2 linked regions of the Prosthecobacter sp. genome follow. The protein of the gene in region 1 interacts with the protein of each later gene in a pairwise test. Links are inferred from orthologs where the notes say so. Each region holds a gene or a part of one and is shown in the gene's direction. Other genes may lie near its edges. The genes, in order: U1A53_RS04480 and def.

Region 1 (7,115 bases):
ATGCCGCGCTGGAGAGCAATCAACTCCTCGCTCTTGACCGCAAAACCGGCAAGACCGTGTGGAGCGCCACCGGTTTCCCCGCGTCTTGGAACACACCCACCATCGTGAAGGTCGATGGACACGACGAACTCGTCGTGAACTCCAACGGCAAGCTGCGCGCTTTCGATCCGAAGGACGGCAAGGAGTTGTGGTTCTGCAACAGCATCAAGGCCGCCGAGCTTTGCCCCAGCATCGTCGCGCATGAAGGCGTCATCTTTATCATCGGCCATCCCGGAGGCCAAAGTCAGGCGGTGAAAGCAGGCGGCAAGGGTGACGTGAGTGCCACGAACATCATCTGGCAGGCGCAGAAAGGCAGCAACGTCGGCTCGCCCGTTTATAAGGATGGTCATCTTTACTTCATCAACGACTCACGCGGCGTTGCCACCTGCCTCGACGCCAAGACCGGTGCTGTGGTCTATGAACAACCACTCGCCTCCCGCCAGAAGCGCGACCGCTGGTATTCCACGCCGCTGCTTGCCGGAGATAGAATGTACTGTGTGGGCCGCGAAACCGGCACCTACGTCATCGCCGCGAAGCCGCAGTTCGAACTCCTCGCCACCAACGTCATCAGTGGTGACGACAGCATCAGCAACGCCAGCCCCGCCGTGTCCGATGGCCAGATCTTCCTCCGCTCGAACAAATACGCCTACTGCTTCGGCAAAAAGTGACCGCCATGACTCTCGACGAAACCATGCAGGCGCTCGCCGCCAAGGCCAGCGCCACCACCAAGAAGACGCTGATGCGTCACGGCGCGCCGGAGCCGATCTTTGGCGTGCGCATCGGTGATATGAAGCCGATCCAAAAGCAGATCAAAGGCGATCAAGAACTCGCCATGCAGCTCTACGCCACAGGCAACTCCGACGCGATGTATCTTGCCGGTCTCGTGGCCGATGGCAGCAAGATGACGCGCGCGCAGATCGAGCGCTGGGCCAAAACATCCGTCTGGCACATGCACTCCGGAACCACGGTGCCATGTGTGGCAGCCGAGCATCCCGATGCCATCGAGATAGCACTGAAGTGGATCGAATCGCCGAAGGAATCCATCGCCGAGTCTGGCTGGGCCACACTGTCCAACGTGGTGATCACCACACCGGATGACAAACTTCCCATCAAGCAACTCGACACGCTGCTCACCCGCGTGGTGAAGACGATCAAGTCGTCTCAGAACCTCGTGCGTTACGCGATGAACAACTTCATCATCTGCTGCGGCACCTACGTCGCTCCTCTTGCCGACAAGGCTGTCGCCGCCGCGCGCAAGATCGGCCGCGTCGAGGTGGACATGGGCCAGACCGATTGCCAGGTGCCGGATGCGGAGACTTACATCATCAAAAGCCGTCGCGGCCTGCCCGTGGCTCCGAAGCGCAAGACAACACGCTGCTGATCGTAGCACGAGTTTTCCAACTCGTGGCTTCACGGGCTAGAAAGACCGTGCTACGTCGTTCAAGACCATCATGCGCCATCTCTTTGCTGTTCTTCTGCTCCTCACCATTCCCGCTTCCACCCAAACACCCGCCAAGGCACCCGATGCCGTGGACATGCTGGCGAAGGATTTGAAGCCGACGCGCGTCCTCGTTTACAAGAAAATCGCCGACCGCGAGCTGCAGATGCACGTCTTCGAACCCGAAGGATTCAAACCCGGCGACAAGCGTGCGTGCTACCTCATCATCCATGGCGGTGGATGGACCGGTGGTGCGCCGCCACGCATGTATCCGTTCGCCGCACATTACGCGAAGCTCGGTCTCGTCGGCATCAGCATGTCCTATCGACTGCACAGCGCGAAGACGGGTGTCAGCGTCTTTGATTGTGTGAAGGATGCCCGTTCTGCCGTGCGCTACCTCCGCACCCATGCCGCCGAACTCGGCATCGATCCGCAGAAAGTCATCGTCAGCGGTGGTTCGGCAGGCGGCCATCTCGCAGTCTCGACCGCGCTGTTCGACAAAGTGAATGAAGACAGCGATGACCTCACGATCTCTGCGACTCCATCGGCCCTCGTGCTGCTCTTTCCGGTCATCGACACCTCCAAAGAAGGCTACGGCCAGGCCAAGATCGGCGAACACTGGCAGGAACTCTCACCCGCGCACAACGTCCGCGCCGGACTGCCGCCCACGCTCATCTTCCACGGCACCGGTGACACCGTCACGCCCTTCGCCGGAGCCAAGACCTTCCATGAAGCAATGGTCAAAGCCGGAAACCGCAGCGAACTCGACATCAATGAAGGCGGTGCCCACGGCTACCTCATGCGCGACAAGGCGCTCTTTGATGACACGATGAAGAAGACGGACGCGTTTCTGAAGTCGCTCGGATTGATGCCGTGATCAAAGTGGTCCGCACAGTCCCTTGTGCGGCTTCCCAATCACCGCACATGGAGTGTGCGGACTATTCCCCGATCCAAACCTGTGTTCCCACCGGCACGAGATCGAAGAGTTCGATCACCTCGCGATTGCGCATGCGCACGCAGCCGTGGCTGCCGGGGCGACCGACACCGTTCTCGTCGTTCGTACCGTGGATGTAGATGTAGCGCTGGAAGGTGTTCGCATTGCGCGGCTCCAGACCGTGCAGCCAGAGGATGCGGGTGAGCACGAAATCGCTCTTTGAGTCCATTCCAGGCGTCCACAGGCCCACCGGCTGACGCGATTTGAAGATCGTGCCGCATTCAGCGCCGTCGCCATGCTTCTCCTTCACCACGAAGCTGCCCAGCGGCGTCTTGTTGCTGCCTTCGGTGAAGCCGATGCCAAACTTCGACGTGGAGCAGGCCCATTCTTTGACAAGCCGCGTGCCATCGAACAAACGCAGGCGCTGCGTGCCGATGCTGACTTCGAGGCGTGGGTTCGTGAGGTTCATGCGGTCTTCTGGCTCAACAGCTTCTCGTAACGGAGCCGATCCGCCTCCGAGAAGCAACAGAAGATGATTTTGCGCAACGATGAAGGTGCTGCGGTGAATTCACGCACGACACCAACGGCGATTACCGCCGCATCATCCGCCGGATAGCCATAAACACCGGTCGAGATGCATGGAAAGGCGATGCTTTGCAGTCCTTGGGCTGCGGCGATTCGGAGCGAGTTCTGGTAGCACGAGCGCAGCAGCTCCGATTCGCGCTTGCCGCCATCCACCCAGATCGGTCCGACGGTGTGGATGACATGCCTCGCTTTGAGACGATGACCCTGCGTGATCTTTGCCTCACCGGTGCGGCAACCGTTCAGCGTACGGCATTCCGCCAGCAGTTCGGGCCCTGCCGCGCGGTAAATCGCCCCATCGACACCACCACCGCCGAGCAGCGATGCATTGGCCGCATTCACGATGGCATCCACGTCGAGCGTGGTGATGTCCGCGCGGATGGCTTCAAGGGTGGTCATGGAAGCTGATTTCAGCCGGAGAAGGGCTTTCAGGCAAGCACCTTTCCCGTCCTTGCATCCGGCCCGCTTGCTCGTAGTATCGCGGCCCTTTTTCACCCCAAAACTCGTTAGAATACCATGAGCACCCTCAAGAACGTCGCCATCGTCGGAGCCACCGGCGCTGTGGGCGCGGAGATGATCCGTTGCCTCGAACAGCGCCAGTTCCCCGTCGGCCAGCTTACCCTCCTCGCCTCCGCACGCAGCGCCGGGAAAAAGCTGAAGTTCAAGGGCCAGGACATCACGATCCAGGAGCTGACGCCGGATTCGTTCAAGGGCATCGACATCGCGCTGTTCAGCGCCGGCGGCGACATCTCGCGCGACTTTGCCCCGCATGCCGTGAAGGCCGGTGCCGTGGTGGTGGACAACTCCTCCGCCTTCCGCATGGACCCGGACGTGCCGCTCGTGGTGCCGGAGATCAATGCCGCCGACGTGAAGGGGCACAAAGGCATCCTCGCGAACCCGAACTGCACTACCGCGATCTCGCTGATGGCGTTGTATCCGCTGCATCAGGCCTTCGGCGTGAAGCGCATCTTTGCCTCCAGCTACCAGGCCGTGTCCGGCACCGGTGCGCAGGCGATCGAAGAGCTGGCGAACCAGTCCCGCGAGTGGGCATCTCAAAACCGAGCCTGGGACGCGGCGAAGCTCGACAGCAAGCCGCACGTCTATCCGCACCAGATCGCCTTCAATGCGATCCCGCAGGTCGATTCGTTCCTCGACTCCGGTTACACGAAGGAAGAGATGAAGATGGAGAACGAAGGCCGCAAGATCATGCACCACGACAAGTTCCGCGCTTCCGTGACCTGCGTGCGCATCCCGGTCTTCCGTGCTCACAGCATCGCCATCAGCGCCGAGTTTGAAAAGCCCGTCACGGTCGAAGCCGCGCGTGAAGTGCTCAGCAAGGCTCCCGGCCTCGACGTCCTCGACGATGTGGCGAACAAGGTCTATCCGCTGGCGCTCGACATCGCCGGCCGCGACAACTGCGCCGTGGGCCGCCTCCGCATGGACTGCGCCCTCGACAATGGTCTGTCCTTCTGGGTCGTCGGTGATCAGCTCCTCAAAGGAGCGGCGCTCAATGCGGTGCAAATCGCGGAGTGTCTGCTGTAGCCATGAGATTTCCCAGGTAAGCAGACTGGTCAGCGTGCAGGCGCAGGTGGCAGGATGCCTGCGGCAGGCTTGTTCCAGTGCAGCTTCAGCAGCTTTGAGACATCGCTGCTTTGCGCGGCGGGCGGCACATGCTGGTAGCAGAAGGAGATGAGCAGGTTGTCGAGTGGGGAGAGCTTGAGGTCGAAGGTGTTGTTGCCGCCGAAGGTGGAGTCGTGGAACTGCGGGCTGTTTTTCATGAAGCCGAACCCGGCCAGCAGGTTGTGAAACAGCACATGCTGCTGAAACTCCTCGGTTTGGTCCGGGCTGTCTTTGAGAAACACCAGCGCCTCCTTCAGGCTGTGATCCTTGTCCTGCCAGAACATGCAGCCGTCCTTGCCGACCATCTTGAGCTGCCGCCGTTTGGCGATGTCCAGCGCGGTAAAATCACGCGAAGTGCCGACGAAGACATGCAGAACGCCGTCGCCCGGCGTGTTCAGACCGGTGGCCTGGGTGATGCTGGCAAAACTGCTCTCCACAAAGCCCTTCAAGGCGGGTGAGGTGGCGGTGACCTCCAGCCGCGGCAGTGCCAGCCAGCGGGTGGTTTTGTTCTGGCGGCCGCACAAGACGATGTCGCGCACAAATTTGTCCACCTGCTGCGTGGGGGTCTGGTAGTCGAGGGTTGGTGCCAGGGCAGGGGATGACTGCGCGTCACGCGCACGGCGATCTGCGGCAGGCTGCCGTTCCCCGATGTCCTGCGCCGAAGCATGGGCTGTAAGACACATGGCTGCGAGAGTGGTGATGGCTTTCATGCGAGTGAGACGGTTGAAGGAACGGGATGGGCCGCCAAATTTACTTCGGCGTGGTCAGGAGCACGAAATCGGCGAGGTCCATCGCCATGACGGTGGCGGCGGTGGAGCCTTGCTTGAAGCTGCCGACCAAGGAAAGATGTGAAGAGGGAAAGTCTGGGATAATGCGTTTGTCGCGTATCATTATCACCTCAGTCCAGTCGCCATCATTGGCCGTCCCAGACCAAGCTTTGGCAAATTTCCTGCCTTCAACCCCTGCAAAGTAAGCAGCCGACACATTTTTACTCCGCGCTCGAAACACGATGGCCACTGGACTGCCAGTGAGGTTTTTCGGCATAGGACGAGGATTTATTCTGTTTAAACGGCTGTAGCTGTCATCGCTGTAGTTGGTGCCGCTCTGGCCGCCGAAATCGAAGAAGCATTGATAAGCAGCGCCTGGCTGCTTTGCGGTCCAGACGTAACTCAGCATGCCATCAGCGGACAGCTTGGGTGAGACCGGGTTGCTGTTGCGGCCAGATTTAAGCACCCGCCAGTCAAGATATGGGCCGATCTTGGGATCCAGGCTGGTGCCGTAATGGACATGATCCACGCTCTCCTCACCAACGACGGACAACTGACCGTTTTGAAACAGCAGGATCTGCAGTTTCTTCGTGTTTGGCACCGGACTCTTGATGGCGACGGGTATGGGCGTCCGCACCAGGTCGGCGGCGGCGTATTCGGGTGCGTAGCCGTTCTCTTCATCCGTCATTGCCCGCATCTCGCTGAGAATGCCGGGGCTGGCGCTCACGGCGTTGCCGGCTTCCAATATGACGCTTTTGCCGCTGCCGGGCTCCGTCACCGTCACGCTGCCTTCATGCACGCCGATGGTGTCGGTGCCGTCGGTGCTCACCGTGAAGAATTTGGTGCCTTTCACCGCGAGCAGCGCGGCGGGCGTTTTCAGGCGAAACTCGCCTGCGGCACGTTTTTTGAGCTCTTCGCCGCTGATGTTCATAAAAAGCCGGCCTTTGAGCAATTCCAGACTGTGATTCTTCTCGGTGGTTTCAGGCACCTGCACCGCTGTGTCCGCACCCATGCGTGCGGTTCCGGTGGTGCCGAGCAGCAAGGATGTCGCGCTATTTGCCCCGGTGACAACCCTGCCGCCTTCGGCAATCAGCGTGGCAGGGATGGCGGGAGTGATGCTGGTTTCAGTCGTGCCGCCGGAGGGAGGAACCATGGCGGTGGCGATCTCGCCTTTCGCCAGCGACGTGACAGCCCCGCGGCTGGCGAAGGGCAGCGCCTGCGAAACTGTCACCACGGTTTGAGCACGAGCATCGCTGCACATGATCGAGAGCAAGACGGCCAGTGTGCAGGCGTGCAGATTCGCAGCTTCCATAGGTGCATCGTGGGCTGCGCCATGGGTAGGTCAAGCATTTACCATCACGAACACCCCCTGTAAGCACAGAATGCTTTGGAACATAAGATCGGCATGTGCCCCGGTCTTTCATGGCAGCGGTTTGTGCTAATTCTCCTGCGTGATCAGCGTGATGCCGGTGATTTCGATGACGGGCTGCTTGTCGGGATCAGCATTGAACTGCCTGATGGAATCCAAGATGCCGCACTTCAAGAGCAAAGGGTTTGGCAACTTGTCAGTCTGGGCGCGGTCAAACGGCACAACCACGGTCCATTCCCAGGTGTTCGATGTCTTTGGTGCGCTGTTCGAAGAACCTTGGAATGGCAGGTGATCATCGCCGCTCCTGGCAGACGAGGCTGTGAGAGCCGCAAAAAACGCTGCATTGGAAATGGAGATATGTGGCAG
Region 2 (7,164 bases), on another replicon or contig:
CTTTGGCCTCCATGCAGGCGATGCCGCGCAAGCCATACGTGAACGTGCCGACTCCTGGCGCGACCATGCCGGTGTCCGAAATCGCCACGACATCGCATTTCAACTCATCGCAATGCTGTTCCAGGAACGGCTTCAAGTTCGGGCTGCCGATTTCTTCCTCACCTTCAAACAGCAGGGTCAAATTCACCGGCAGATCGGCATGCTTCGCCAGCGTTTCGGCCAACCCTTGCATGTGCGCCATGAGCTGGCCTTTGTTGTCCGTCGCACCACGGCAGAAGATGCGGCCATCGCGGATTGTCGGCTCAAACGCGGGCGTTTTCCACTCCCCCAGCGGCTCCGCAGGCTGCACATCGTAGTGCGCATACAGCAGCACCGTGCGACGACCGGCGATGTGTTTATTTTTTGCCAGCAGCACCGGATGACCGGGCGTCTCATGCAACTCTCCCGTCAATCCCATCTCACGCACCTTACTCAAGAGCCATTCGGCACACGCACGCACATCAGAACGACGCGCGGAGTCGGTGGAGACGGAGGGAAAACGCAGGCAGGTGAGGAGATGGTCGAGGCCAGGAGGATTCATGGAAAGGAATATGTGTGGCGGCAAACCAACAGCATTCCAACGTGTCCGCGAATCCTAATTTTATTTCACCAGCGCGGCCTTCACCTCGATCTCATCCACGCTGCCCTTGCCACCATACAGATTGATCAGCATGCCTGCCTTTGGGCCTGTGGTCAGCCCGGTTTTGTACTCCAGCACCACGCGGTCGTTCACCTGAATGGTGATCTGCTCCCCCTTCGATTCAAAACACACGCGGTGCCACTCCTCCGGCGCCAGCTTCAGGTTCACCGCCTTCAGCGAGTCCTGGCTTTTGACATCGCGGATGACGACACCACCGGCCTTGCTCACCACGATGGCCAGCTTGCGGTGGGCCGCAGGGCGTTTGTCTACCTCATCCGGCGGCCCGTAAAAGCCAAAGGCGATCCAATTGCACGCCCATGGCTTCACCAGGAGCTGGATGGCCCCGTCCTGCGTCTGCGTGGGAAACTCGCGCCAGATCACCGCGCCCTGCGCGCCGCCCTGGTCCAATTCCAGCGCGCCATCCTTGATGGGAAACTTCGAGCCAAACTCACCGCCGCCTTTGTTGAACAGCCACTTCGCATCCAGCTTCTCGCTGTCAAAGTTGTCTGCCAGCAGCGTCTCGCCCACGCGAATGTCCTTCGTGCGCATAGCCTTGGGCTTTTTGTCTGCGGCGGGGAGGGCGGTGGTCAGCACCAGGAGAGAGAACAGAACGAACTTCATGGCGATGGCTGTGGGAGCGAATTAGTGCGTGACTTCACCTTCGGGAGCCCGAGTGGGCGGCCGGAAGAAGAAGAGCAGGATGAGCATCGCCAGCACGGCCAGGGCAGATGGCAGAAGGAACAAGTTCCTCCAGTCCATGGAGCCGTCCGCCAGGGTGTACTTGGCGTTACCAAAGTAGATCCAGTAGAATTTGGCCAGAATGTCGCCAAGGCCGAAGATCATGAGGTTGAAGAGACCTTGGGCGCTGGTGCGGATGTCAGTCGGGCAGCTCTTTTCCACATAGATATAGATGGTGGCGAAGTAGAAAGCGTAGCAGATGCCGTGGATGAGCTGCACGCCGACCATCAACCACTGGTGCTGCGGCACGAAAGCATACACCAGGAAGCGCAACGCATGACCGGCGATGCCGATGATCATGGTGGTCTTCCAGCCTAGCTTTTTCAAGGTAAGGCCGAGCACCAGCATGGTGAGGATTTCCGCGATCTGGCCCACACTCATGACCGCCTGCGTCCAATTCGCCGGAATGCCGACGCTGGCGCTCTTCAGGAAGTTGTCGGTGTGGAAGAAATAGGTGTTGTGAACGAACGAGTCGATCATCGTGACGATCCACAGCACCAGTATCACGGGATGCTTGAGTACGCCGAACGCCTTCACCAGCGCGGAGGACTCCCCGGCGGCAGCCTTTTTCGGCGGAGTGTGCGGCAGCGTCAGGCTGAAACCCGCCAGTAGCAGCGAAGCAACGCCCGCCACAATGTACGTCCAGCGAGTGCCTGCCACCAGCTTGTCCCCCTCCAGCGGGCTGGCAAAGGCGACGTCAAGCCAGGCCACCATGCCCTGCGGATTCGCGGCGCTCACTTTGTCCCAGTCCACCAACAGGAAGATGAAAGGCCAGGCCGCGAGAATCCAGCCAACAGTGCCGCCCATGCGCACGATGCCATACTCCTTCGCCGCATCACGAATGTTCGCGAAAGCCAGCGTGTTGGCGATCGACATCGTCGGCACATACAGCAGGCAGTGGACGGACATCAGTGTGAAGAACGGCCAGAAAGCCACCTTCCCTGCCGCATCCGCGGGGAGGAAGCCCAGACCCAGGATTGCCAGGCCCGACACCAAGTGGCTGAAGGCCATGAATTTCTCGGCAGCGAAATGGCGGTCCGCAAACTGATTGCTGAAAAACATGCCCAGGATTGCCGAGACCGGGAATGCCAGCAAGATAGCAAGCTGCTCATTGCCACTGAATCCCACCGCCGGCAGGTAACCGAAGATTTTCGGCAGCCACGCCCCCCAAATGAAAAATTCCAGCACCATCATGATGAACAGTTTGGTCGTGTGCGGAGATCGGGAGGCAGTGTCGGTCATAAGTGGCCGCGAGGCTAGGGAACCCGCCACAACTTGGCAAGGACAAAACCACTCCCGCGCTTGAGCCGGTGAAAAGCCGGTGATAAGGGCAGGCATGATCCGCAAAATCGTCCGCTACCCCGACCCCGTGCTCCGCGCCAAGTGCCGCGATGTGACCGACATCACGCCCGACCTCCGCACCTTGGCCGCCGACATGCTCGAAACGATGCATGAGGCGAACGGCATCGGCCTCGCCGCACCGCAGGTCGGCGTGGAGGTACAGCTCGCAGTCATTGATCTCGCGCACAATCCCGACAGCATCAGCTACATGAAGATCGACGGCCAGAAGATCGACATGCCGCAGCACATGCCCGTCATCCTCATCAATCCCAAGCTCGAACTCGGCAGCGCCAAGGAAATCGGCGAGGAGGGCTGCCTCAGTTTCCCGCGTTTGCGCGGCGACATCCGCCGCGCCTACGAGATCAAGGTCACCTATATGGATCTCGACGGCAAAACCGTCACCGTCGAAACCGACGGCCTGCTGGCCCGTGCCTTCCAGCACGAAATTGATCACCTCAACGGCATTCTCTTTATCGACCGCCTCAACGCCGTCGCCAAAGTCAGCATCAAGCGCAAACTCGCCCGGCTGATGGAGGAATGGACAGAGGACGATTGAGTGGAGCCAGCAGTCGGGGTCGAACCGACGACCTGCGGTTTACAAAACCGCTGCTCTACCACTGAGCTATGCTGGCAGGTCCGTGAGGGCGCGATAGTAAACGCCCGCATTCATTCGGCAAATGGATTTGCAGAAGCTTGAGAGAATGGGCGGGTCAGGCAAAGCAAGAACACTTGCCTCTCGATCTCGGCGGCAGGAAGGTCGGACGGCGCAGAAATTCACCCGCATGCTCATCACCAGCTCCTCCAACGAACGCATCAAACACGCCCGCCGCGTGCGCGAAGGCCGTGAGCGTGAACTGATCTTCATCGAGGGAGAGCGCCTCGTGGCCGAGTGTGTTTCCTCGGAACTCAAGCTCCACGCCTGCTTCACCACCGCCGAACCTTCCGAATCGCAGCAAAAGTTACTGGAACGCATCACCTGCCCAGTTTTCCAGCTTTCCGAGTCTGTGCTCGAATCGCTGAGCGACACCACCTCCACTCAAGGCCTCATCGTCATCGCCGAACGCCCGTGGCCGACACTGGATCGCATGTTCGAGAGCCAATCGCCGCTCATCCTCGGCCTCGATCGCATCCAAGACCCCGGCAATCTCGGGACGCTCGTCCGCACGGCGGAAGCCGCTGGTGTGAACGGATTTTTTTCCTTTGCAGGCTCCGCCGATGCCTTTGCGCCCAAAACCCTGCGCAGCTCGATGGGTTCCGCTTTCCGCCTGCCTATTCTGGCCGACGTCTCTGGCCTCGGCACTCTCGAAACCTGCCGCAGCCGTGGCCTCAAGACTGTCGTGGCCACCGGCGAGGCCGATCTTTCGCACTATGACTATGATTGGCGTCAACCCACGCTGCTCATCCTCGGCAACGAAGGCCGTGGAGCCAGCACCGAAATCATGAACGCTTGCGATGCTCACGTGCGCATTCCGCTGCACATGCCTGTCGAATCACTCAACGTCGCCGCAGCCGGTGCCGCAATCTTGTTTGAAGCGGTGAGGCAACGACGGTAGTCGAATCAAGCAATCTCCGGCAGCTTCCATTCACCTCGGAACGGCCGGGCATTCATGAGCGCATTCGCAGCCTCGTCATTCGTGAACATCTCCGTCATTGGGTCCCAGAGCAGCTTGCGCTTCGCCTTCAAGGCCATCGCTGTGAGCTGTGGCAGCGTGTCAGAACGCACTGCCGTCTCAATGTCGCAAATCGCCCGCTGCCCTGTCTTGATCACATCCACAAAATTGCGCGTATGTTCGACGCTCTCGATCAGCTTGACCGGCATCGTGCCCGCCTTGTTCGCCGGATCGCGTAGGATGGCATCGTCGCTGGCGCTGATCTTGCCGCGCAGCACATGCACCCAGCCATTTTCACCGATGAAGCGAGTCCCGTGGCCAATGTCCATGTTCTTCTCATTCACAAAGGTGATCGGAGCCGCGTTCGCGTATTCAAAACGCATCTTCCAGGTCAAGACAGCGTCACAGCCGCCTTTTTCGGGATACGTCGCCTCGCCTTCGACGCTGATCGGCCCCGTTTCATCCGTGCCATTGCCCCATTGGGCTATGTCGAGGTGATGGATGCCCCAGCACGAGATCATGCCGAGTGAGAAATTCGTGATGTTCTCGTGATTGTCGCGCTTGAGCTTCTCCGTGTTGAACGGCGTCATCGGTGCAGGCCCGACCCAGCGCTCCCAGTCCACATGTTCCGGCACCGGTTGCTCCGGAAAGTCAGGACCGATCTTCCCACCGGGAACACCGACCTGAATCTCCTTCAGTTTGCCCAAGCGGCCATTGCGCGCGAGTTCGCAGGCCCAGCGGAACTTCAAATCACTGCGCTGCTGCGTGCCAAACTGAAACACCACGCCTGTCTTCTTCACCGCCGCCCGCACATGCTTCGATTCGACCATCGACATGCCCATCGGTTTCTCGTGATAGATGTGCTTGCCATTCATAATCGCATCCGTGGCCGGAATACTGTGCCAATGCACCGGCAGCGCCATCAGCACGGCATCAATCAATGCATCCCGGTTCAGTTCACGAAAATCGCGATACACCTTCACATCCGCGCTGCCGTAGCGCTCGGCGATGATCCCCTTGGCACGCTCAATGTTCTTTGTGTTCACGTCGCAGAGTGCCGTCACCCGCACATCGTCGTGATTCAGGAATGCCCGCATGTCTCCTGTGCCTTGCGCACCGACACCGATTACTCCCAGTGTGATCTTGTTGGACGGCGCTGTCTGCGAGCGCAGCACATGTGCGGGAACAAACGCAGGAGCAACACCAGTGGCAATGATCTGGGAAAGGAATAAGCGGCGGGATTTCATGGGAAAGGAGATTACTTCGACCGCTCCGAGTTTGGCAATACCACAGCTTGCGAACGTCTCTCCTCCCCTGCATTTCTTCGCATGGCAGAACACCATTTTGATTTCGTGGTCATCGGCGGCGGCAGCGGCGGCTACGCGGCGGCTAGAACGGCTCACAGTGCCGGATTGAGCGTCACCGTGATCGACGGCGCATCTGAACTCGGCGGCCTGTGCATCCTGCGCGGCTGCATGCCGAGCAAGACGCTCATCGAATCCGCCAACCGCCAGCTCCACATCCGCCACACCGCCGAATTCGGCCTCAAAGCCACCTCCCACGGCGTCGATGTGCGAGCCATTCGTGATCGCAAACGCACTCTGATCGCCGACTTCGCCGGTTATCGTCAGGGACAGCTCGAAGACGGTCGTTTCGTCCTTTATCGCGGCCACGCCCGCTTTCTGAACCCACACACCGTCGAAGTCGTCCCGCGCGACGGTTCCGCCAGCTTCCAAATCACCGCACGCAGCTTCTGCATCGCCACCGGTTCCGAGGTTGCCGTTCCCGACGTGCCTGGACTCGCCGAAACCGGCTACTGGACCAGTGATGACGTGCTGGATGCCGATTCACTGCCGCACAGCATTGCCGTACTCGGCGGCGGAGCCATCGCTCTTGAAATGGCACACTACCTTGAGGCGATGGGCTGCCAAATCACACTCATTCAGCGCAACTCCCAGCTTCTCACCGGCCTCGATCGCGAATGCAGCGATGTCATCGCCAAAGCTTACACAGAACGCGGCATGACCGTACATCTCGGCACGCACCTCAACCGCATTTCCACCCACGAAGGCCGCAAGCGCGTTGAATTCACCACCGACGGACACACGCACGCCATTCTCGTCGATCAAATCCTCCTCGCCATGGGCCGCCAGCCTGCAACACGCGAACTCGATCTCGAAAAAGCCCAGGTGTCCCTGCACAAGACCAAGATCGTCGTCAACGACCGCATGCAGACCTCCCAGCCACACATCTTCGCCGCAGGTGATGTGTGCAGCCCGCTCGATGTCGTCCACCTCGCCATCCAGCAGGGCGAAATCGCCGCGCGCAACGCCTCCAAATTTCTCAAAGGCTCGTCCGCCGATGAAACCATCGACTACCGACTGACTCTCTTTGGTGTCTTTTCCCATCCACAGGTTGCCGTCGTCGGAGCCACGACTGAGAAGCTCAAGGCGCAGAGCATCCCCTTCCTCAGCGCCAGCTATCCCTTCAACGACCACGGCAAGTCCATGGTCATGGGCGAGATTGCCGGCTTCGTGAAGATGCTCGCTCACGCCGAGACCGGCGAGATCCTCGGTGCCTGCGTCGTCGGCCCCGAAGCGACGGAGTTAATTCATGAAGTCGTCATCGCCATGAACTTCCGCGCCACCGTGAAGCAGTTCATGGCCATTCCACACTACCACCCGACGCTAAGCGAGATCTGGACCTATCCCGCCGAGGAGATCGCGGATCAGCTCGCTGACTGAAACAGGATCGGACATAACAATCCCCAGAAAAGGCATGGTCCTTTGGTCGTTA

The links.
Region 2: the proteins of U1A53_RS04480 (region 1) and def interact in binary tests that used the Escherichia coli proteins (3 or more experiments, as listed by UniProt). The link is inferred for Prosthecobacter sp. from one-to-one orthologs.

What each region holds. Positions count from the first base shown.
Region 1 is NZ_JAXMIH010000006.1:377,235-384,349, forward strand. Bases 2,692-5,522 are described here. They hold U1A53_RS04480 (aspartate-semialdehyde dehydrogenase), read left to right. Parts: upstream 2,692-3,509; coding sequence 3,510-4,535; downstream 4,536-5,522. Other genes in these bases: U1A53_RS04470 (L,D-transpeptidase), read right to left, coding at 2,692-2,880; U1A53_RS04475 (O-acetyl-ADP-ribose deacetylase), read right to left, coding at 2,877-3,392; U1A53_RS04485 (hypothetical protein), read right to left, coding at 4,565-5,323; U1A53_RS04490 (FecR family protein), read right to left, coding at 5,364-5,522. Also shown: U1A53_RS04455 (PQQ-binding-like beta-propeller repeat protein), read left to right, coding at 1-707; U1A53_RS04460 (DNA alkylation repair protein), read left to right, coding at 713-1,420; U1A53_RS04465 (alpha/beta hydrolase), read left to right, coding at 1,491-2,354; more of U1A53_RS04470, read right to left, coding at 2,416-2,691; more of U1A53_RS04490, read right to left, coding at 5,523-6,692; U1A53_RS04495 (FecR family protein), read right to left, coding at 6,819-7,115.
Region 2 is NZ_JAXMIH010000019.1:123,422-130,585, reverse strand. What follows is about bases 1,654-4,533. They hold def (peptide deformylase), read left to right. Parts: upstream 1,654-2,753; coding sequence 2,754-3,314; downstream 3,315-4,533. Other genes in these bases: U1A53_RS19425 (Gfo/Idh/MocA family oxidoreductase), read right to left, coding at 4,317-4,533; U1A53_RS19430 (RNA methyltransferase), read left to right, coding at 3,541-4,311; U1A53_RS19445 (MFS transporter), read right to left, coding at 1,654-2,659. Also shown: U1A53_RS19455 (dipeptidase), read right to left, coding at 1-580; U1A53_RS19450 (hypothetical protein), read right to left, coding at 641-1,300; more of U1A53_RS19445, read right to left, coding at 1,322-1,653; more of U1A53_RS19425, read right to left, coding at 4,534-5,615; U1A53_RS19420 (FAD-dependent oxidoreductase), read left to right, coding at 5,697-7,112. UniProt on the Escherichia coli protein: Removes the formyl group from the N-terminal Met of newly synthesized proteins. Requires at least a dipeptide for an efficient rate of reaction. N-terminal L-methionine is a prerequisite for activity but the enzyme has broad specificity at other positions.